4 regions of the Halioglobus maricola genome follow, and region 2 is predicted to be linked to each of the others. Evidence: predicted binding sites of a transcription regulator. Region 2 holds the regulator's gene; each other region holds the start of a gene.

Region 1 (5,992 bases), 1.6 Mb from region 2:
TGCTGCCGGAGTAGCTCAAAGAGTGTCGTGGTTGCACATTTCTGTGCACCGATAATCAAAAAATCCAGTGGCTTCATGAGATAAACTCCTGTGACCGAATGTGCCGCAAAGCGGCCATGTATGAGAGCAAATTTTTGAGCGCCAAACCGGCACTGAAGAGGAAAGCCAGACCGACAAGACCCCAGCCTTCAGCCACCGGCCAGGCCAGCAGCAAAGTCAACGCCATTGCCACAACCTGCGCGCGCAACTCCCGCCGCGCTGCTCCCGTCATGTTCAACAGGACGCCCGACAGGCCCGTAGCCGCATTAATACACTGACCACCCAGCAGCAGCAGTAGCACCGCAACAAAATCTTCACCGGGCAATCCAAACACTGACGCCCAGATGCTAGAGCTGAGCCAGAGAAATGCAGCACCCGGCAAGAAAATCACACAGGATAGCTTCTGGGTCTTCCAGAGGAGGCCCTCAAGTGCGCCGCCATCTCCGGCTGCCGCCGAGCGGGCGAAGGCAGGGCCAAACACTGCCGCCTGAAGTAGCAGCAACAGCGTAACGATCGATACCAGCTTATAGGCCACGGCATACAAACCGATCGCTGGCGTATCTACGAACCACGGCAGCACGACAAAGGGCAACTGCAGAGAAAGGGCAGCAAACAATCCCCCTGCCCAGAGCGCACGGCGATCACTGCGCCCAGGTAACCGCAAATTTTCGCTTGATGAGGCAAGTGGTGGCTGTGTGATTCGAGATACCAACATCCGGCATACCGCCAACAAGGCCACCAGCAGACCGGCCAGGCCTGCTGCAATTGGCGAAAACGGAACTCCGAAGACACTACAAAAACCACAGAACAGAAGTATCAGCGCGGGTGGCGTTATGCTCTCTAGCGCAACCGCCAGCGCTGGTGCAGCACAGGCCTTGAGCATCTCTGAGGCGACACGCTGCAAGGCAAACAGGGGCGCCGCAATCGCCACAGCGACAGCCAACGCCATCAAGTCTGCACCGGCGAGCACAAAACGCTGAGCCACGAGCACAGGCGCGAATCCGGCGAGAAGTAGTAACAGTATCAACCACAAGAATCCGATACGCCGGGTAGCCGCATGCCAGTCTGTCGTGATTCCGCGCTTGTCTCCCTGGGAAAAACGCACTGCCGTCATGCGCATGGCGCTGGCGGGATACCCCTGAGCAAGCAACTCTCCCGCGATCACCACCCAGGACTGAAACAACTGCAGCACTCCCAGACCAGCCGGGCCCGCCACCGCACTCACAGCCAGCTGTGCCAGAAACTGCAAGCCCACCGCCACCGCCCGGCCACTCGCCAATTGCACGGGCACGACAAGCGCCGCCAACCGCGCGCGAGAGACAGGTAGAGTGCTCGCCCAGGTCTCAGCGCGCATGCAGCCCCCGGTAAGCGACAAGCTGCTCGCTGTGTCGAGGGCGCTCAAACAAACTCCCCAGCGCGCAATGCATGGCCGCAAACAGGCTGTCCCAGGTATAGCGATCGGATATCAGCCGCCGAGCGGCAACACTCATCTGTTCCCATGATGATTGATCGGTCAGAAGAAGATCCACAGCCGCGGCAAAATCCTCCGGGCTGTCGGCAACCGCAAGCTGTTCGCCCCGGGTTATGGCAATACCCTCGGCGCCGACGGCCGTTGTAACAGTGGGCATCCCGCGGGCCATAGCATCCAGTACCTTGACCTTCATTCCCGAGCCAAACCGCAAAGGAGCCACGGAGACACGACTGCGGCTATAGACATCCTCCAGGTTTTCCACAAAACCCAGCAGCTTGATTCGCGGCACATCTTTGACCGCCGCCAGCAGACGCTCGTCCGCTCCCTTACCCACAATCTCGAAAGTCAGGTCTGGATGACGCCGCGCCAACAAAGGCCAGACGCTGGCAATAAACCACAACAAACCCTCAGCATTGGCCTCCCAGCCCAGAAAGCCGACATACATCAGGCGCTTCCCTGTACTTCCCCAACGCAGCTCGGGCAGCGCAAGCTGACTGTCGTCGCCGAGGTGATAGGTATCGCGAATAAGACGCTCGTCCACACCACCAGCAATGAGTTCAGCCGCATCATTTGGCGCTGCGAACGTCAGCTGCGCGCAACGTGCGACCCGCGTTTCACAACGGCGCACACGGTAAGACTCCATGGCCGCAGCCAACCGCAAGATTGGATTGCCCGGCAGTTCGGCATAGCGCTGCCAGAGCCGGTAGTAGGCGTTGTGAGCGTGATAAACCACAGGGACCGAGGTGTTCGCTGGGATATAAGGATAGATTTCATAGTGATCGAGAACAGCGAGATCGTAGCTCTCAACAATTTCTGCTACCCGCTGTTGAAGCGCCGCACTGAATGACCGCTGCACATTCAGGGGCCAGCGGCGCAAATAACTGAGCAGCAAATTTTTCGCCGAGCGTGGCACATTCACCGCTTCATGCAGATGCTTACTGCAGGGCGAGACTGCGTGGAAGGCCTCCAGATGCTTAGAGTCCTCAAGCTTTAGTGGGCAAACAAGCGTAATCTCGTAGCGCTCTGCCAGTGAGGCCAGCAACCGGAAGGTCTTAACCTTGCCACCACTCTGCAAGGGGTAGGGAAGCTCAGGCGTGATGAACAACAAGGACTTTTTCATGCTGCAAGACCTCCCTCACCCAGAGCTAACTGCGCTCTCGCACTTTTCACTATGGCATTTTCTCGCGCGGCGCTAAGCCCGATATTTGACTGCAACAACAAGGCAATTGAGCCATCTGCAATGCGTGACTGCTGACTGGCAAGTGATTCCACATCTTCGGAAAACCAACAACAGTGACAGAGCTCGCCGGGCTCATAAAAATGACCGTGCCGCTCGCGCGCGACATGCTCCACGTACATGCCATACAAGGTGTACTCCGAACAGCGCAGACTGCGCGCGAACAACCTATGCCAGGGACGCCCGCCCAACTGTTCAATATGTGCCTTCATCGCAACCAGTTGGCTGCGCCGCCAGGTAACGAGTTGCCCGACGTAGTCGCTGCCGCCGTAACCCGGCGCAAGGCCGAGCAATTCAGCGCTGCGACAGTGCCAGGCAATGTGATCCCTGGACGGTGCAGAACCCGGCTCGCGGCGCAAGCGCAGCAAGTCTTCGCTGTAGACAAGAGCGATATCGAAGTCTCGAACAAACACCAGATCCGAGTCGGCGAACAGAATGAGTTCCGCCTCGGTTACCTTGTCAGCACTCAACTTGGCAAGTTGCTGCATCATCCAGCCCCGCACCGGCCAACCTCGGTTGTCCACCCACCAACGATCCGACCAGGGCAGTTGACGATAGCCCGATGGCAGAACCTCCTCCACTACACGCACACTGCGACGCTCGTTCGCCAGGCTGATGAAGTCCTTGTAGTCACGGGCCGGCACGACCAAGGCATGACGGATATCCCCGGACACATGACGATCGATGGATTCGCAGAGTCTCCGGCAGCGGTCCAGGTCCGGCCCATAAGAGCAGGTAATTATTTCAAGGCTGTTCTGCATGTGGTGTTCCTCATAGTGTTTAGCGGCCCATATCCGGCGCCAAAATGTGCAACCTGCCCTTGTCTGTGCAGGCCGCGTGCCAGATGCCTTGAAAGATGAGTAGAAAATATTTTATTCAGATAAAACAGACACTTACTGATAGCTATTGTGCGACCACAAGCGATCAAAGGGTCCAGACACCGGTTTGAGTGATCGCATTCGCGGATAGATTCGCAAAACGCAATTCATAACGCTCCATATCGCCTGCCAACACCTGAAGAATTCACACAATAATTGTAATTTTATATGTATATCAGTGACTTACATGTTTGGCACAACGATTGCGATGTAGTCCTCCAAGAACCGCCTTGAGGTTCACCAACTGGAGATCAGAACCATGTCAAACATCGCTATCGCAACAATCTCGTCATCACACAACCCCCGGCTCGCGAGCTACCAACTTTTCAAACGCAGCCTCGATGTATTCGCGGCAACTCTTGGTCTGCTGCTGCTCAGCCCGGTGTTACTAGCCACCCTTGTCATCATCAGGCTGGACTCTCCGGGCTCCGCACTGTTCTCGCAAACAAGGGTGGGTAAAAACGGCCGCCTCTTTCGCTGTTGGAAATTCCGCTCTATGCATGTCGATGCAGAGTCACGGAAAGCAGAACTGATGGATGTAAATGAAATGACAGGGGGCGTACTGTTCAAGATGAAACAAGATCCCAGAGTAACTCGCGTTGGGGGCTTCCTGCGCAAGGCATCGATCGACGAACTCCCCCAACTCTGGAACGTGCTCAACGGAGACATGTCCCTGGTGGGCCCACGCCCCCCGGTGCCCTCGGAATACAATCAGTACACGGCCTACGAGAAACAGCGTCTCCAGGTGAAGCCCGGCATCACCTGTTTCTGGCAGGTATCTGGACGCAGCGATTTACCTTTTCCCGAACAGGTAAAACTGGACCTGCACTACGCCGAGGTTCGGTCACTGTCAGTTGACCTGCAGATATTGCTGCGCACTGTGCCCGCGGTGCTGTTCGCCCGAGGCGCCTATTGAAAATGCAGCAGGCCAGCTACCACTGATTGATCTGCCCGTCGCTGCATGCGCCCGTAGACTATTCAATGCCGGACGGGTATCATCGCCACCCTGCAATTTCAGCCTGTTTTCCGCCCGTAGCTCAGCTGGATAGAGCGCTGCCCTCCGGAGGCAGAGGTCAGAGGTTCGAATCCTCTCGGGCGGGCCATATAAATCAATGCGTTACAACCCAGCCCGGCAAGCACAACCTGCCCTTCTCTTAGTTTAAGTCCAAGTTAAGTCCAAATGACTTACTGTGTCGCGCATTTCTCACTGGCACAGAGCGTCACCGCTATAAATCACCTCTTCTAGCGCGCACCAGAAACATTTGGGTCTCAATGCCAGATGTCCACTATCACCCCGTCAGGGACGGTATCGACGGGCGAATCGGGCTATTTTAGATGTCCGCTTTGGGGCCAAGAGCGGGCATTAGAATTACGCCATTTCCAACAGATCAATACCGGTCAATGCTCTCAAGAGTAGGGCTAACAGCAAAGGAACACTAACTATAAGAACGAATTTTCCAATCGCAAACCAGCACTTCTTCGCATGTATCCTCCCTTCTGGCTTCAGCCAACCGAATAAGACTAACCCATTGAATGGATTGAAGCCTGTACGCCAGCTCCATGGATCAATATCGTCTTTGTAATGCTTAGTGAGAGCAACCATGTGATAGAAGACCAGGCACCATTGAAAAAGACCATAGGCGATGATGCAAAACAAGAGAACGTCAACGACAGCAGAAATCATGAATTCCAGAAGGTTAGTCTATTGCCGAGGGCAGCTTTGGGGCCATTAGCTGTCATTGGACTACAGATGAAATCATAACCATCACACCAACCAACGCTTACTGATTCTGCGTCCTTGCCCTAGCCTGGCATTTGCAAGCAATCAGACTAGTTATTTTCCGCTTGCCATTTCTCGTAAGATTTAATCAGCTCTGTCTCGAAGTCAGAATAGTTTCCGGACTTATTAAACTCGGTGGGCAAGTGAGTTCTTCTAAATTCAGGATCGTCCCACTGCCAGTCCAATACTGCAAGCCAGTAATCCCACTCGCCTTCGAGTAACAGGCCATTGGATTCAAGCACATACGCACTCTTCACGAGCCCGTAGTCCCTCCCGTAATACCTGCGAAGCGCATACTTTTCTCGTTCATTCAGTTCTTCGCCGTCTCTACGCTTGGCAACTGCTTCGTGGTAGTACTTCCAATCAATTTCATCGGTAATAGAGTCGTGCTCGAGTGTATAAAGACTTAGCGTGAGCTCCGCCTCAGCGATGTCCCGGGATTGCTTTAGTTCATAAGCAACGAACAGCAGGGACAAGGCTACGCTTAGTCCGGCGAGAACTTGTGCTATCCACTTGTATCGATCTTCTTTCAATCCATGATCTCCTAATGCCTATCAATTTAAGGGGTCAGAGCCCTTAAATTCAAT
Region 2 (5,992 bases):
CGATGCCAAAGACGCCGACCGCATTCTGGCAGAGGGCGCGCCGGCGCATATGCAACAGCAGCCCGAACCCGAAAAGGGGCTGATCAAGGCATACGCCAACATTATCGAATATCACAAGGCCGAAGACCGGGTTCAGCTGCGCGAGAACGCCAGTATCGAACAGGAAGGCTCCACCGTCACCGGCGACAGCATAGATTACTTTATTACCGAGCAATTGGTGCGGGCCGATTCAGACAAGAGCCGCGAGGACAGCCGTGTTCAGGTCGTCATCGAGGCCGCAGCCCTCGACCAGGAAGAGGAAGCCAGTGGCGACACTGAAAGCGAGTAATCTGGCGAAGGCCTACAAGGGTCGCGAAGTCGTTCAGGACGTTTCCATCGAATTGGAAAGTGGCCAGGTGGTGGGTTTGTTAGGCCCCAACGGGGCCGGTAAAACGACCTGCTTTTACATGATTATCGGAATCGTGGCGGCCGATCGGGGCACCATCGAGCTCAACGGCGAGGACATCACCCCCCTGTCCATGCACGAACGCGCCCGTCACGGTATCGGCTATCTGCCGCAGGAAGCGTCAATTTTCCGCAAATTGAGCGTGGCCGACAATATCCTGTCGATTTTGGAAACACGGCCTGACCTGAACCGTAAGCAACGCAATGAGCGCTGCCAGCAGTTGCTCGAGGAATTCAACGTCGAGCATCTCCACGACAGCCTCGGCCAGTCGCTTTCCGGAGGAGAGCGACGCCGCATAGAAATTGCCCGCGCCCTTGCGACCGAGCCTGACTTCATCCTGTTGGACGAGCCTTTCGCCGGCGTGGACCCGATCTCAGTGAATGATATAAAACAGATTATCACCCATCTGCGCGGTCGCGGGATTGGTGTACTGATCACCGACCACAATGTTCGCGACACTCTGGATATCTGTGAAAAAGCATTCATTGTCGGGGAGGGTCACATCATCGCAGCGGGCAGTGCCGATGAGGTACTGAACAACCAGCGGGTCCGCGACATATACCTGGGCGAGCAGTTCTCACTCTAACGCCCACGCCCTTTTCAGGCAGCTGTCAACAAGCAAATTTCGCGCCAAAACCTTGCAAGCCATCTTGGCCGAGCGCTAAACTCGTCTACGTTGTATTGCACGGCGCGCCCATCAGGACTCGCCTGAGGAAACTCGATTCACCAATGAAGCAATCGCTGCAGTTAAAGCTGGGCCAGCAGCTGACCATGACCCCGCAACTGCAACAGGCTATCCGCCTGCTGCAATTGTCGACCATGGACCTGCAACAGGAAATCCAGCAGGCTCTCGACAGCAACCCCATGCTGGAGACCAGCGAAGAGGAGCAGGGCCCCAGCGAATCGGCCAGCGCCGACGATGCCGCCGCTACCGGCGATGGCCCAATGGAGAGCCTCGAACAGGCCGACATGGCCGGTGACGCTGCACCTCAGGAATCATCGCAGACGCTTCCGGACGACCTCCCCGTAGACACCCAGTGGGACGATCTGCTGCCCTCGAGTTCAGCCCCCCCACCGCCACCGGATGAGTTCCCCGAAGGCGATTTCGAGCCCCGTGGCGGCTCTCGTCAGTCCCTGCAGGAACACCTGTTGTGGCAGCTCAATCTGAGCCGCCTGTCGGACACAGACCGATTGATCGCAATGACGATTATCGACGCCACCGACGACAACGGACGCCTCCAGCTGGACCCTGAAGAGCTTCATCAATCGCTGCTGGAGGCGGAACTGGATATCGATGAAGACGAGGTCGTCGCCGTGCTGCACATGCTGCAGCAGTTCGAACCGGCCGGCGTCTGCACCCGCGACCTACAAGAGTGCCTGTTGGTTCAGCTCCAGCAACTACCTGCAGACACCCCTTACCTGGAGCAGGCACGTCAGGTGCTCAATCGCCACCTGGGACAGCTCGCCAGCGGGGATTTCACCCAGATCCAGCGCCGCACCCGATTGAACGAAAGCCAGCTGAAGGATGTGCTCGCCCTGATCCAGACCCTGGACCCGAACCCAGGTGAGACCTACGCCCCCAGCGATGTCGAATATGTGATTCCGGATGTATTTGTCAGCAAAAAAGAAGGCCGCTGGTTGGTGGAACTCAACCCCGATATCGCACCACGCCTGCGTATCAACAACGAGTACGCGAGCCTCATCAAGCGCGCGGACAGCAGTGCGGACAACACCTTCCTCAAGGACAACCTGCAAGAGGCCCGCTGGTTTCTCAAGAGCCTGCAAAGCCGCAACGAGACCCTCATGAAGGTGGCGACTAAAATCGTCGAACACCAGCGCAACTTCCTCGAATATGGTGAGGAAGCCATGAAACCGCTGGTGCTACACGATATCGCCGAAGCGGTAGAGATGCACGAGTCGACCATATCCCGGGTCACAACCCAGAAGTACATGCACACCCCCCGCGGCATATTTGAGCTGAAGTATTTCTTCTCCAGCCACGTGGCCACCACCGCGGGCGGAGAGTGCTCTTCCACCGCTATCCGGGCTCTCATCAAGAAGCTGGTTGCCGCCGAGAATCCGCGCAAACCACTGAGCGACAACAAAATCACCCAATTGCTGGAAGAACAGGGCATCAAGGTCGCCCGACGCACCATCGCAAAGTACCGGGATACGCTGCTGATACCGCCGTCTAACGAGCGCAAGAGGCTGGTATAGGCAATGATTGGCCCCACAGTGGAAAAAATTACTCGCCGGGCAGGCCTTGGTCTAGAATTTATCCTAGAGGATTCAAAATCCGGCTGTGCCGGTTCCGGGCGGCAATCCCCCGGGTTCACCAAAAGAAGGAGCAAGTGTATGCAACTGAATGTCAGCGGACACCACGTGGAGGTCACCTCAGCTCTGCGGGAGTATGTCGAGAGCAAATTCGAACGACTGCAACGACATTTTGATCAAATCACCAACGTCCAGGTCACTCTGATCGTGGAGAAAATGGTTCAAAAAGCGGAATCCAACGTACACATATCCGGCGCGGATCTATTCGCTCACGCCGAATCCGATGATATGTATGCCGCAATCGACGCCCTGGCGGACAAACTGGACCGCCAGCTCATCAAGCATAAGGAAAAGACAAGAGGACACTGAGCCCAGCCATGCAACAACCGCTGGATACAATTCTGACCCCGGAGCGCACTGCCTGCCAGGTGCCCGGGGTCAGCAAAAAACGACTATTTGAAACAATCGCCCACATTATCAGCGAGGACCAGATTTCCCTGAGTTATGACGAAATTTTTGCCCAGCTGATTGCCCGCGAAAAACTGGGAAGTACCGGCCTTGGACTCGGCATTGCCATTCCACACAGCCGCATAGACAACTGCACTCAGCCCCTGGGCACTCTGGTAACCCTTGACGAGGCTATCGACTTCGACGCACCGGATGGCCAGCCCGTCGACCTGGTGTTCGCATTGCTCGTACCCAGCGAGGCACACCAGCAGCATCTCGACACCCTGGCCCAGATCGCTCGCAAATTCAGCGACGCAGATTTTTGCAAGCGCTTGCGCGGGGCTGCGGATGCGTCGGCCCTGCACGCGCTGGCCACTGGCTAGACAATGCAACTGATCATCATCAGCGGACGCTCCGGATCAGGCAAAAGTACAGCCCTGCACCAGCTGGAAGATGAGGGCTACTATTGCATCGACAACCTGCCCTCTTCGCTGCTACCTGCTCTGGTCGCAGAGACCAGCGGCGAAGCCTTCGGCCATTTTCGCGGCACAGCTGTCTGCATCGATGCTCGCAACGCGTGGAAAGACCTCGCCAATTTCACCGCGACCCTGGAATCCTTGCCCGATTCGGTTAACACCGAGATCCTGTTCCTCGACGCCCAGGAAGCAACGCTGATTAAACGCTTCAGTGAAACCCGGCGCAAACATCCGCTGAGCTCTGAGGCGATGCCTTTGGCAGAGGCCATAGAGTACGAGTGGCGCCTGCTGGAGCCGATCTCCAGCGCCGCTTCGCTGGTGCTGGATACCAGCCAGATGACCATCTACGAGCTGCGTGACGCCATCAAACAACGCCTGCTCGGGGCTACCGGCGGCAGCATGTCGATATTGATTCAGTCCTTCGGTTTCAAGCGCGGCGTGCCCGCTGATGCCGACCTTGTTTTCGACGTGCGCATGCTGCCCAACCCACACTGGGTCAAAGAACTGCGACTGAGTACCGGCCTGGACCAGGAGGTACAGAGTTTCCTTGAGGCACAGCCACTGACCGACGAATTGTTTGGCGATATCAGCGCGTACCTGAACAATTGGCTGCCGCGCTACCGCGACAGTAATCGCAGCTATATGACAATCGCGATAGGTTGTACCGGGGGACAACATCGGTCAGTATATTTGGCTAACCGCCTGTTCCAGCATTACCGGGAACAATTTCCAGCCATGCATATAAGACACAGGGAATTGCAGTAAGTTGATAGAGACTCAGGTGACCATCGTCAACAAACTCGGCTTGCACGCCAGAGCAGCAGCGAAGCTCGTGGGCTGCACCTCTGCGTTTTCCAGTGCTATTGAGGCTGGCCGCGACGGCAATATGGTGGACGCCAAAAGCATCATGTCGGTGATGATGCTGGCCGCGGGCAAAGGCTCCGTGCTTGATCTGCGTGTCGACGGTCGCGACGAGGAGGAAGCTCTCGCCGCTATCACCGCTCTCATCGCAAACCGCTTCGACGAAGCGGAGTAAGTCCGAATGCCACAGAACCTGGCAAAACAACAGGAGACACTCGACCGGCTGACGCTAGCGCTGGATAGCGGCGCCATGGTCGACGTTCGCCGGATGCTCAATGGCATACCGCCGGCGGATATTGCCCACCTGCTTGAGTCATCCCCCCCCAGATTCCGCAACATTCTGTGGAAAATGGTGGATGTGGAACTCGAGGGCGAGGTCCTGGGAGAGCTTTCCGACGAGCTTCAGGCGCATTTTCTCTCGCGCATGGATGCATCCGAAGTTGCGACGATAGCCGAAGGCCTTGAAGACGATGACCTTGCGGACATCCTGCAACAGCTGCCTGATCGGGTTACGCGCGAAGTCCTCAATTCGATGGACCATCAGGATCGGGCACGCCTCGAGCAGGTAATGCACTATCCGGACGATATCGCCGGTGGTCTGATGAACACGGATACGATCACCATCCGTGCCCGCCTGACCCTGGATGTCGTGCTGCGCTACCTGCGCCGCCACGATGAAATTCCGGAAATGACGGACAATTTGATCGTGGTAAATCGCACCGATCAATTTATCGGCTTGTTGCCACTGCGTACTCTGCTCGTGTCCGACCCTTCGGCAACTGTGCGCGAGATGATGGTGACCGACGTGGACCCCATTGCCGTCAACACACCAGACGATGAGGTCGCCCGCCTGTTCGAACGCAATGACTGGGTCTCAGCACCGGTTGTCGACGATAGTGGCCGCCTGCTGGGCCGGATCACCATCGATGACGTGGTCGACGTAATTCGCGAAGATGCGGATCACTCCTTTATGTCCATGGCTGGCCTGGATGAAGAAGAGGACACCTTTGCGCCCGTGTCCAAGGCTGCCCCACGAAGGGCGGTATGGCTCGGCATAAACCTGTTCACCGCTTTTATCGCAGCCTCCACCATCAACATGTTTCAGGGCACCATCGAAAAAGTCGTGGCCCTCGCAGTACTGATGCCCATCGTCGCTTCAATGGGAGGCATCGCCGGCACCCAGACCCTGACTGTACTGATCCGGGGTATTGCCATTGGCCAGGTGGGCAAAAACAACCAGGCCTGGCTATTAACCCGCGAGGTTACTATCGGACTGATCAACGGCGTTATCTGGGCGGTCGTTGTCGCCATCGCGGCATCGCTATGGTTCGACGATTGGGACATCGGCATCATTATTGCCGCCGCCATGGTTATTAATCTTGTCACCGCCGCATTCACCGGCGCAGCGCTGCCTCTGGTATTATCGCGCCTGAACATCGATCCCGCCCTGGCAGGCGGGGTCATTCTGACCACAGTGACCGACGTGGTG
Region 3 (5,992 bases), 1.1 Mb from region 2:
ACAGGTAGAGCGCTACTTCTTTCACCCCCACCTCGTGATCACGACCCCCGAGATTGAAGAACAGGAAGTGGCTGCGCATACCGCGCTTCATGGTCAGATAGGTGGCGACAGGTGAATCGAAGCCGCCGGAAATCAACGACAGAACCGGATCAACGCTAGCTACCGGAAAGCCCCCCAGGCCCCTATGTCGCTGCACAATCACGAACAGGGTATTGCGGCTGATCTCCATCTCTACCTGCACATCAGGCGCCTTGAGCTTGACCCCCGCTGCCTCGGTTCGAGCCAGGAGTGCGCCGCCCACCTCGCGTTCGACCTCCACCGATTTGAAGCTGTGGTCACCGTTACGCTTACAGCGCACCGCAAAGGTTTTGCCGGCAAGCCTCTCGGCATATATGGGGAGCACGAGCTCGACGATTTGGTCTTTCTCAGGCAGGGCGAATTCCGCGACCTCCAGGATGTAGGAAATTCCGGCCACATTGCGCATGGCTTCGATCATCGCTGCCAACAGGCCAGCATCCTCCACCGCAGTGTGAATCTGCAGTTTGTCCCAACCGTGCTTGATCTGGACTTCGGGGTCGTACTCCCGCAGTACGGCATTCAGGTTCGAATGCAGCTTGGCCACCAGGCGCTTGCGCACCGGCCGGCTCTTGATCGTAATTTCGGAGAAAAACTTGACAACAAATTTCATCGGGGCGATAACGCTATGGCCTGTTCGGGCGCGTATTATACGGCTATCGACGATTTTTTGATGCAGCGTAGACATATCCGCGGCCACACCCCCAGAATGGCGCACCATATTAGTGCGCTAACGCACCAAAATAGAGCGCAAACTCTCGATCAACAATGGTTGAACGTAGAAACTCACTATTTTTCAACAGGTTATATTAGGCACCTTTTTGGCACAGCTCTTGCTATCCTTGTCTTTGCCAATTATTCGGGGCCCCTGCTAAGGCTGGGCCCGGAAAAACATGCACGCTGGCCAGCCCGCTGGCCAAACACAATCCCATGGAGGAAATGAGATGTCAGAGAACACTCTGAACCTGATCAAAGAAAACGAAGTACGCTGGGTAGACCTGCGCTTCACTGACACACGCGGCAAAGAACAGCACGTAACCATCCCCACCTCTGAAGTCAGCGAAGACTTCTTCGAGGGCGGCAAGATGTTCGACGGCTCTTCCATTTCCGGCTGGAAAGGCATTAACGAATCCGACATGATCCTCATGCCTGACGACTCGGCCTCTGTTCTGGATCCCTTCACCGACGAAGCGACTGTCATAGTACGCTGCGACATCGTTGAACCCACCACCATGCAGGGCTACGAACGCGATCCCCGCTCCGTGGCCAAGCGCGCTGAAGAGTTCCTGAAGTCCACCGGCATTGGCGATACTGCATTCTTCGGTAACGAGCCCGAGTTCTTCGTATTCGACGATGTGAAGTGGAAGGTCGACATGTCCGGCGCCACTTACGCCATCTCCTCCGAAGAGGCCGCATGGTCTTCCGCAGAGCACTACGACGACGGCAACATCGGTCACCGTCCAGGCGTCAAAGGCGGCTACTTCCCCGTACCTCCTGTCGACTCCCTGCATGACATCCGCGCCGCCATGTGTGGTGCAATGGAACAGATGGGCCTGGAAATCGAAGTGCATCACCACGAAGTTGGCACCGCCGGCCAGTGTGAGATCGGCATCCGCTTCAACACCCTGGTGAAGAAAGCAGACGACACCCAGATCCTCAAGTACTGCGTACACAACGTTGCTCACGCCTACGGCAAAACAGCGACCTTCATGCCCAAGCCCCTGGTTGGCGACAATGGTTCCGGCATGCACGTGCACCAGTCCATCGCTAAAGACGGCGAGAACACCTTCGCTGGCGACGGCTATGCCGGGCTGTCCGATACCGCTCTGTACTACATCGGCGGCATCATCAAGCACGCTCGCGCACTGAACGCCTTTACCAACGCGTCTACCAACTCCTACAAGCGCCTGGTTCCCGGTTTTGAAGCTCCAGTCATGCTGGCTTACTCAGCTCGCAACCGCTCTGCTTCCATTCGTATCCCTTACGAGCCAAGCCCTCGCGGCAAGCGCATCGAAGTTCGCTTCCCGGATCCCACTGGCAACCCTTACCTCGCCTTCGCTGCAATGCTGATGGCCGGTATCGACGGTATCCAGAACAAGATCCACCCTGGCGATGCGGCGGACAAGGACTTGTACGACCTGCCTGCTGAAGAAGCCCTGGCGATCCCAACCGTAGCCTCCAGCCTGAACATGGCTCTGGAAGCTCTGGACGCGGACCGCGAATTCCTGACTTCTGGCGGCGTTTTCACCAACGACATGATCGATGGCTACATCGAACTGAAGTCCGAGGAAATTGAGAAACTGGACATGACCACTCACCCGGTCGAGTTCGAGATGTACTACTCCCTGTAAACAGGCAGTAATACCGGAAAAGGCCCGCTATATGCGGGCCTTTTTTATTTCTGCTAGGGTAGGTGTATCGCAATCAAAACGGGGCAACCCTGTGAAGAGATCAACCATTACACTACTGGCGCTGGCACTGGCCTCCAGTCAGGCCTGGTCGCAGATCTACAAAACGACCGACGAGAACGGCAACGTCAGCTTTACCGACACCCCACAGCCCGACTCCAATACCGAGCAGGTCCAGCTGCAGCAGACCAACAGCACCGCGCCACCACCCGTCATTCCCAGCTACACCGGCCAACCGGAACCGGCTGACGAAGACGAAACCTCAGCCGGCAGCGTCCCCACAGCTGCAATTACTTCTCCGGAGCCTGAGACCACCATCCCCATGGGGCCCGGCAACTTCAGTGTCAGCGCCTCCGCTGCACCAGGCCTCGGCAAGGGACAGGCGCTGCAACTGTTGATCGATGGTGAACCCCAGGGCGAGCCGCAGGTCAGTGGCTTCTGGGACCTGACCAATGTGTTCCGCGGTGCACACGACCTGGTCGTAGAAGTCGTTAGTGCCGAGGGTGCAACGCTCTCCTCCTCAGCCCCGGTACGCGTGTACGTCCTCAGGCCGTCCATTAACTAGGCACGGCCAACGCCCCGAAGTAGACATCTCCCTAATTTGCATGCACCATAATGGTGCATGCTCGCTTTTGCCTGCGCCTCCCACTGAACGAGGAAAAGGCGCCCTGACCGCAGAAGCGCTAAAACCCCCAAGATAGTGAGCACTTACATACCCGCAGCGCACTATTTTCTAGCATTGCAGAAAGAATATGCGAAAGTGACCCAAAGTGGCGTCATTTTTGCTTTCGGTATATCGAATGACGGCCGCAAATTTGGGCGAGCCGGGCCAGGATGCGGAATGCAAGCCACCCAAGACATACTCGACAATCTCAGCACCTCAATCATCGCCCTGGACGGGGAGATGAGAGTGGTCTCGCTCAACAGCTCGTGCCAGGATTTGCTCGAATCTTCCGAGGGCCGCGCCTTGGGGCAGCCCATGGGCAAACTCGTGGCTAACCCGGAGCCGCTGCTGGAGGCGTTGCAACAAGTCCGCGCGACCCGCAGCCCGACCTCCCGCCGCAGCATGCCACTGGAGTTACTCAGCGGCAGAGAGCTACAAGCTGATCTGATCATGACACCGGTAGGCGACGGTAGCGGCGCTGTAGACCTGCTGCTGGAACTACAAGCAGTAGACAGACTGCTAAAAATCAGTCGGGACGAAAATCTGATTCACAGCCAGGAGACAACCCAGGAAATGATTCGCGGCCTCGCCCACGAGATCAAGAATCCTCTGGGGGGCGTCCGCGGCGCAGCCCAGTTGTTAGCCCGGGAATTACCCGATGATGGCTTGACCGAATACACCAATATTATTATCCGCGAGGCAGATCGCTTGCGCGACCTGGTGGACCGCCTACTCGGCCCCAATCAGCAACTGAAAAACCAGGCCCTGAATATCCACGAAGTCTTCGAATATGTGCGGAACCTGATCATTGCCGAGGCCGACAACCGGGTAGAATTTGTTCGGGATTACGACCCCAGCCTGCCCGACATCTACGGCGACCGGGGCCAGTTGATCCAGGCCGTGCTCAACATTGTCCGCAATGCCCTGCAGGCCTGTGAAGGAAGAGACGACAGCGTAATCACACTGCGTACCCGCCCGCAGCGACAGTTCACAATCGGGACAACGCGCCATCGCCTGGTTTGCCGGATGGACATCGACGACAACGGTCCCGGGATTCCCGAGGACATGTTGCACACCATTTTCATGCCCATGGTGACCGGGCGTGCCGAAGGCACGGGCCTGGGACTCACCATCGCCCAGTCTATTGTCACCCGACACGGCGGCCTGCTCGAGTGCACCAGCGAGTCAGGCACAACACGTTTTAGCATTTACCTACCAATGGAAACCAAACATGTATAAGCAGGCGAAAGTCTGGGTTGTTGACGACGACAGCTCGATACGCTGGGTCCTTGAACGCGCCCTCAATCAAGCCGGCATCGACAACGAGAGCTTCGTCGACGGCGACCAGCTACTCAGCCGCCTGGCCAGCGAACAACCCGAGGTCATCATCAGTGATATCCGCATGCCAGGTATCGATGGCATCGAACTGCTGGGCCGCATCAACAGCGCTCATCCCGAGCTGCCCGTCATCATCACAACAGCCCACTCAGACCTGGACAGCGCAGTAGCCTCCTACCAGCAGGGGGCATTCGAATACCTGCCAAAGCCCTTCGATCTTGACGAAGTTGTCGCCATTACCGAGCGCGCCCTGGCGCACGCGCGGGAGACCAGTCACGAACCCGCCCCGACGGAAGAGCTGCCTCAAACTGAAATCATTGGTGAGGCGCCTGCGATGCAGGAGGTGTTCCGCGCCATCGGCCGTCTCGCCCACAGCAATATCACCGTATTGATCAACGGCGAGTCGGGTACCGGCAAGGAACTGGTTGCCCATGCGCTGCATCGCCACAGCCCGCGCGCTACCAACCCCTTTATCGCCTTGAACATGGCGGCCATCCCCCGCGACCTGATGGAATCCGAGCTGTTCGGCCACGAGAAGGGCGCTTTCACCGGGGCGAACAACAAACGCGAGGGCCGGTTTGAGCAGGCCAACGGCGGCACACTGTTCCTCGACGAAATCGGCGATATGCCCGCCGAGACGCAAACCCGCCTGCTGCGTGTGCTGGCGGACGGCGAGTTCTACCGCGTAGGTGGCCACACCCCGGTAAAGGTGGACGTACGAATCATCGCCGCCACACACCAGGATCTTGAAGCCCTGGTGCGCAAGGGCGATTTTCGCGAGGACCTGTTCCACCGCCTCAACGTCATCCGAATCCACATTCCCAAGCTGGCAGAACGCCGCGAGGATATCCCGCGCCTCATGCAACACTTTTTCACCAAGGCCGCCGAGGAACTTGGCGGAGAAACCAAGGTGTTGCTGGCGGAAACCGAACAGTACCTGAGTTCGCTGGACTGGCCTGGCAACGTACGCCAGCTGGAGAATACATGCCGTTGGATCACGGTGATGGCCTCCGGTCGTGAGGTCCACCTGTCAGACCTTCCCCCGGAATTGAGCAAGGACGAAGTGGCGCAGGCCACTGACCGCGGCGAGGCAGACTGGAAGGATCTCCTGCAGCGCTGGGCTCGCAATGAATTGATCCAGGGTAAGGATCATATCCTGCAGCAAGCGACACCTGCCTTCGAACGAGTGATGATTGAGGTAGCGCTGCAGCACTCTCAGGGCCGCAAACGGGATGCTGCAGAGCTGCTGGGCTGGGGGCGAAACACCCTCACCCGCAAGATGAAAGACCTGCAGATGTAGCCTGAGCAGCTGGCCGCAGGTAGTATGCGGTCATGCTGCACATCGTCCTTTACCAGCCTGAAATACCGCCCAATACCGGCAATATCATGCGCCTGTGTGCAAACACGGGCTGTTCATTGCACCTGATAGAACCGCTGGGTTTTGATCTGGAAGAGAAAAAACTGCGCCGGGCGGGGCTGGACTACCGCGAATTTGCGGATGTGAACA
Region 4 (5,992 bases), 1.7 Mb from region 2:
AGCTACAGCACCGGATACGATGGACATGGCAGTTGCTACGAAAACAACCTGGAAGAAAAAGTCAGAAGCGCCGGCGTATTCGCCCATGTCGCCAAAGCCAGATTCCTTGGAGGCTTCCAGTACAGCGGCAACGGCAGCGTCGTCCATCTGGGCAACGGTGGTTACACCTGACAGGAACATACCGCCGTCGTACATGAAGTGGTAACCACAGATCAGGTACATGGTGGATGCCACTGCAAACAGGGCGACGTTCTTCAAAAGAATTTCAGTTGTGTTTTTGGAACGGACCAGACCAGCCTCGAGCATTGCGAAGCCGGCTGCCATCCACATTACCAGTGCGCCACAGACAAGAAAGTAAAACGTGTCCATTGCGTACTGTAGTTCGAAAATATTGTTTTCCATGGGAATACTCTCTGCAGACAGTAAAAGGGTTTAGATGGCTTCTTCGCCGGTTTCACCGGTACGAATCCGGATAACCTGCTCAAGCGGTGAGACAAAGACTTTACCGTCGCCGATCTTGCCGGTGTTGGCCGCTTTGGTGATGGCTTCGATAGTCTGGTCGACCACGCTCTCAGCCACAGCCACTTCGATTTTCACCTTGGGCAGGAAGTCGACAACGTACTCAGCGCCACGGTACAGCTCGGTGTGGCCTTTCTGACGCCCAAAACCCTTTACTTCAGTCACGGTGATGCCCTGAACGCCGATTTCTGACAGCGCTTCGCGCACGTCGTCCAGCTTGAAGGGCTTCACGATAGCCGTGATTAATTTCATGTTTCTCTCCTGGAGTTCTTGTTATGGCGCCCCGCGGATGAGGCGCCACGTGTTACAGAGTCACGTATGTTTACATGCTCTTGGAGATGGTAAATACGACTGTGTCTTCACCCCAATCGGTGTCGAATACGTCTTTCTCATCCAGTGTGGTACCCACATAGGCGACAGAGAAATCAGCAGTCAGCCAGGAGGCACTCAGAGCCACCGAGTAGTCGGTGTAAGAGTCTTCTTCGTTAGACAGGAAACCGCCGTCTTCATCCAGGTCGTTGAAGCCAACGTGGAAATCGAGAGTGAATGTCTCGCCCAGGCCCAGGCTGTAGTCAGCGTAGTAGTAGAAGAACGTGTCAGTTTCGCCGTAGTAGTCGTCGGAGTACGCCATGCCCACAGTGAAGTCGTGGAAGGAGAAGGAACCGTACAGCTCCTGGTAGTCGCCTTCGTCACCGTCATCTCCGGGGTAGTCGTAGTACAGGTAGCCAACATCGATAGCGGAATTCTCGCCAATGTCCATGCCCCAGCCTACGTAGTAGTCCAGCTCCAGAGAGCCATCGAAGCCATCTGCGCTGTCAAAATCGACAGAGGAACCCCAGGTACCGACATAGATACCGTTGTCAAAGCCCAGATCGAAACCACCCTGCAGGGCGATACTTTCGTCAGACTGGGAAATACCGCGGAAGCGATAGTCACTTGTCAGGGCTACGTTAGCGCTGATTTCAGCGGCTTGTACTGAGGTCGCGGTTGCACCTGCGAGTACTGAAGCGGCGAGAGCAGCGGGGAGTACTTTCTTAAGCATGTTCCAAATCTCCATGATTCGTTTTAAGTGTCAGATCAGTATTGCTTCGTCTATTTCGGGCACACTGTGCGTGCTATACAAATCTGCCCATTAGATAGCAGATGGTGTGCCAGATTGCTTATTTCTCATTTATTTCAATCACATAGATGTATAGCCGTAATACCACCCCTCACCCTGCGCACCAAAAGAAGGCTCTCTTCGCACCAATTACGCACCACGCACCAAGTTAGTGCGCCAAAATGGAGCATCCCTGAAATATGAGGGGTTTTTACGCGAATGATCGCTTCTGATCTGTGTCCATCCCGTCAAATCCTCTAAACTCTGCACCCACAAAGAACTCTCAAGGCAGTAACAATGGCGATCAAACCCCCTCCACCCCCATGGGAAGTCCTGCAACAGGTAGGCGAAATGGTGGGCAACCCAGGCCTGCGCGACGAGGTCGACAAAGGCGTGCGCACACTCGCACAAGGCGCACTCACACGCCTGGATGTCGTCAGCCGCGAGGAATTTGACGTGCAGGCAGAAATTCTCAAGCGCACCCGCGAGCGTGTAGTGGCACTGGAAGCTGAACTCGAGAAACTCACTGCCGAACTGGAAACGCTGGCCAAAGAAAACTAAGTACGCCGGCTAACACATGAACCTGCCGCTCAAGGAAGAGCAATGGAACTTTCGATTATTCACAGCCGCGCGCTGGCGGGCCTGTCTGCACCGCCAGTACAAGTAGAAACCCACCTCTCCAACGGGCTGCCCGCTTTTCACATCGTGGGCATGCCAGAGACAGCAGTGCGCGAGAGCAAGGACAGGGTCCGCTCCGCCATCCTCAATTCACATTTCGACTTTCCCGACCGTCGCATCACGGTCAACCTCGCTCCGGCTGACCTGCCCAAAGGCGGCGGTCGCTTCGATCTGCCTATCGCCCTGGGCATCCTGGTGGCGTCTGGGCAGGTCCCCAGGGATCGCCTGGAAAATCATGAGTTTCTGGGAGAACTCGCGCTCAACGGCGGATTGCGTGCGGTATCCGGTGTTATATGTGCAGCGCTTGCCGCCAGCGCCAGCGGTAAACAATTGGTTGCGCCCGAGCAGTGTGCCGGAACGGCCGCCGCAGTACCCGAAGTGCGCCTCATCGGCCCACCCGACCTGCTCACACTCTGCGCCCACCTCAACGGCAGCGTGCCACTTCACCCGGTGAAAATCCCAGCTGTAACTGCCTCCGGCGAGACCGGCAGTGATCTCGCGGAAGTCGTCGGCCAGGATGCGGCCCGACGCGCGCTGGAAGTGGCTGCCAGCGGCGGACACAACCTGCTGCTCGCTGGACCTCCCGGGACAGGCAAGACACTCCTTGCCAGCCGGCTTCCGGGCATCCTGCCACCACCCGACCACGATGAGTCACTGGTCATTCTTGCTCTGCGTGACTTTGGTGGCGTTGCCAGGCCCGGCGAGGCACTTGTGCGCCCATTCCGCGCACCCCACCACAGTGCCAGCGCCGGCGCCCTGATCGGCGGCGGCAGCCCTCCACTGCCAGGCGAGGCTTCCCTCGCTCATGGTGGAGTACTGTTTCTGGATGAGTTGCCCGAGTTTTCCCGCCACTGCCTTGAAACCCTGCGAGAGCCCATGGAATCAGGCCATGTGACGCTGTCACGCGCCCGGCACAAAGCGAGCTACCCGGCGAGCTTCCAGCTGATCGCGGCCATGAACCCCTGCCCCTGCGGCTATCTGGGAGACCCTGAACGCGCTTGCCGTTGCTCGGCTGACCAGATTCAGCGCTATACCGCCAGGGTGTCGGGCCCCCTGCTGGATCGGATTGATCTCCACGTCCAGGTCTCGAGAGTGGCCCCGGCCCAGCTATTGCAGCGCGAACACGATGGCGAAGATTCCGCCACGGTCAGGCGCCGGGTCAGTCGTTGCCGGGCCCGCCAACTGGAGCGCCAGCACTGCGTCAATGCCAGGCTCCACAGTGACCGTCTACTGGACATCTGCACCCTGGGCAGGGGCGAGCGCAAGATACTGGAGCAGGCAGCACAGCGTCTGAAGCTCTCAGGCCGCGCCATCCATCGGACGCTCAGAGTCGCTCTTACGTTGGCCGACATGGCGGAGGTAGACCATATCCATGAACTTCATCTGGCAGAGGCCCTGGGCTACCGCGCGAGCTGAGCCAATTGCCGCGCGGTCCAATAGATAAGACCGACCCACCTTTACCTGCATGCCTCCCTGTGCCAGACTTTTCCGCAAACTAATGGTCATTAGTCTGGCGGTGCCCTCACTGCCAGAAGACAGGAGATACCAGTATGAGCCAGTGCCCTTTTTCCAATCTGCTCGACCCGGATACGTACCGGGACGGCATGCCTTACGACATGCTCAAAGACATCCGTAAAGCCGGGCCAGTCGTGAAGATGGAGGATCCCATCACCGGCATACCTTACTGGGTGGTCACCCGCATCAAGGACCTGGATGAGGTCTCCAAGCAACCCCTCGTCTTCTCGTCAGAACGACAAGGCGCATTCCCCATGGAAATGGAGGAAGCTGCGCTGGAAATGCAAAAGAACACCATCATCAACATGGACCCCCCGAGACACCAGAAAGTCCGCCGCATTGTGCGCAATGCGTTTACACCCAAACGCGTAGATTCCTACGAACCTCTGTTCCGCAAGCACGCAAAAGAGATCGTCGATGCGGTTGCCAACCGCGGGACCTGTGAGTTTGTGGAAGAAGTTGCAGCAGAACTCCCCCTCATCGCCATCCTGGAACTCCTCGGAGTACCGAAGGAGGACCGCAAGCAGTTCTTCGAGTGGACCAACACCATGATCTTCGCCGACGACCCGGATATGGCAACCTCTGAGGAAGACGCCCAGATCGCGGCAATGGAAGCAATAGGCTATGCCATGAGCCTGGTGGAAAAGCACCGGGAGCAGCCGATGGACAACATCACCGGGGCCCTCCTCGACGCAGAGCTGGAAGGAGACTCCGTCAGCGAGGACATGTATGCATGGATGTTCATTCTGATTCTGGTGGGCGGTAACGAGTCAACCCGCACCGTGATCGCCCAGGGCATGCGGCTGCTCATGGAAAACCCTGACCAGCTTCAATACCTGGTCGACAACCCCGATAAAATCAGCAATGCGGTAGAAGAAATTCTACGATTCAACACGGCCTTCATCTCCATGCGCCGCACAGCCACAGAAGATTGCGAACTCGGCGGGCAACAGGTGAAAGCGGGCGACAAAATCATCCTGCATTACCACACCGTCAACCACGACGAGGATGTGTTCGGCGAAGACGCCACGAATTTCGACGTAACCCGCGCCGAGCGTATGCCCGATCTCTACAATCAATTGCGCTCTTTCGGCATTGGCCAACACTTCTGTATCGGTACCCACCTGGCAAGACTGGAACTCAACGTGATGTTCGAAGAGATCATCCCGCGCCTGCGCAACCCCAGGTTCGCCGAAGAACCGAAGTTTGTGCGCTCCTTCTTTGTGAACGCCATGAAGGAAATGCAAATTTCCTTCGACCCTGAAGCTAGCGCCGACGCGGCATAAACCTGTGCTATTCTCCCGGGCCTTGTCCCGAGGGAATAGCAAATGACCGCCTACAAAAAACTCGAAGCCACCCATAAACGCCTGTCCGCCTTGCGCAACGCGGAGGGCATTCTGTTCTGGGACCACGAGACCATGATGCCGCCCGGGGCGGCAGCCGGCCGCGCCGAAGTTGAGGCTGAGCTCAGCCTGATCCAGCACGAGATCCAGACAGACCCCAGGATCGCCGACTACATCGCTGAAGCAGAAGACGAAAACCTCGATCAGTGGCAGAGTGCCAACCTGCGCGAGATCAAGCGCCTTTATCAGAACGCCAACGCGGTACCCGCCGATCTGGTAGAAAGAATGGTCATGGCGCGCTCCGAGTCCACCATGGCCTGGCGTGAAGCGAAGCCCGCGAATGATTTCAAACGCCTCGCGCCCAAGCTTGAGGCGCTGTTTGCCCTGAAACGGGAAGAGGCGCAGATCAAGGCCGAACTGTTCGGCATCACACCTTACGAAGCAATGATGCAACAGTACGATCCGGGCCGAAGTGAGGCCCAGGTCGATGCGATTTTTGATGACCTGGCGGCGTTTCTGCCGGAATTTCTGCAGCAAGTGCTGGCCAGGCAGGCAGCAGGCCCGGCACTTATCATGCCGCCAGGCCCCTTCCCGCTGGACAAGCAGGAAAAGCTCAGCCGCGCAGTGATGGAAACGCTCGACTTCCCCTTTGATCGCGGACGGCTGGATGTGGCGGCACACCCGTTCTCCGGTGGCGCCGACGGCGACAATCGAATCACCACACGCTACCTCGAAGAAGACTTCACCGCCAGCCTGATGGCCGTCATTCACGAGGTCGGCCATGCCCTGTATGAAGATGGCCGCCCGCAGGAGTGGCGCAGCCAACCGGTGGGCAACA

What was found. The regulator sigma-54, encoded in region 2, starts transcription at its own class of promoters, with help from an activator protein. The targets are predictions, from matches to a motif close to TGGCACANNNNTTGCNNT.
Region 1: a site for sigma-54 is predicted at 3,818-3,835, ahead of EY643_RS16775 (sugar transferase). Genes of this name have one in related genera too.
Region 3: a site for sigma-54 is predicted at 898-915, ahead of glnA (glutamate--ammonia ligase). Genes of this name have one in related genera too.
Region 4: a site for sigma-54 is predicted at 1,656-1,673, ahead of EY643_RS16555 (TorF family putative porin). Genes of this name have one in related genera too.

The regions. Positions count from the first base shown of each region.
Region 1 covers NZ_CP036422.1:3,677,410-3,683,401, forward strand. Annotated here, with positions in the region: gene EY643_RS16755 (sulfotransferase family protein) at 1-77, opposite strand, end outside; gene EY643_RS16760 (lipopolysaccharide biosynthesis protein) at 74-1,441, opposite strand; gene EY643_RS16765 (glycosyltransferase) at 1,383-2,630, opposite strand; gene EY643_RS16770 (DUF6492 family protein) at 2,627-3,508, opposite strand; gene EY643_RS16775 (sugar transferase) at 3,885-4,541, shown strand; tRNA gene EY643_RS16780 (tRNA-Arg) at 4,652-4,728, shown strand; gene EY643_RS16785 (hypothetical protein) at 4,995-5,309, opposite strand; gene EY643_RS16790 (hypothetical protein) at 5,456-5,938, opposite strand.
Region 2 covers NZ_CP036422.1:986,480-992,471, reverse strand. Annotated here, with positions in the region: gene lptA (lipopolysaccharide transport periplasmic protein LptA) at 1-328, shown strand, start outside; gene lptB (LPS export ABC transporter ATP-binding protein) at 306-1,031, shown strand; gene EY643_RS04435 (RNA polymerase factor sigma-54) at 1,175-2,662, shown strand; gene hpf (ribosome hibernation-promoting factor, HPF/YfiA family) at 2,801-3,088, shown strand; gene ptsN (PTS IIA-like nitrogen regulatory protein PtsN) at 3,097-3,549, shown strand; gene rapZ (RNase adapter RapZ) at 3,553-4,407, shown strand; gene EY643_RS04415 (HPr family phosphocarrier protein) at 4,409-4,678, shown strand; gene mgtE (magnesium transporter) at 4,685-5,992, shown strand, end outside.
Region 3 covers NZ_CP036422.1:4,159,699-4,165,690, forward strand. Annotated here, with positions in the region: gene thiI (tRNA uracil 4-sulfurtransferase ThiI) at 1-688, opposite strand, end outside; gene glnA (glutamate--ammonia ligase) at 1,020-2,426, shown strand; gene EY643_RS18830 (DUF4124 domain-containing protein) at 2,518-3,048, shown strand; gene glnL (nitrogen regulation protein NR(II)) at 3,325-4,386, shown strand; gene ntrC (nitrogen regulation protein NR(I)) at 4,379-5,785, shown strand; gene trmL (tRNA (uridine(34)/cytosine(34)/5-carboxymethylaminomethyluridine(34)-2'-O)-methyltransferase TrmL) at 5,818-5,992, shown strand, end outside.
Region 4 covers NZ_CP036422.1:3,620,210-3,626,201, forward strand. Annotated here, with positions in the region: gene EY643_RS16545 (ammonium transporter family protein) at 1-402, opposite strand, end outside; gene glnK (P-II family nitrogen regulator) at 433-771, opposite strand; gene EY643_RS16555 (TorF family putative porin) at 842-1,561, opposite strand; gene EY643_RS16560 (accessory factor UbiK family protein) at 1,916-2,179, shown strand; gene EY643_RS16565 (YifB family Mg chelatase-like AAA ATPase) at 2,222-3,712, shown strand; gene EY643_RS16570 (cytochrome P450) at 3,847-5,097, shown strand; gene EY643_RS16575 (carboxypeptidase M32) at 5,140-5,992, shown strand, end outside.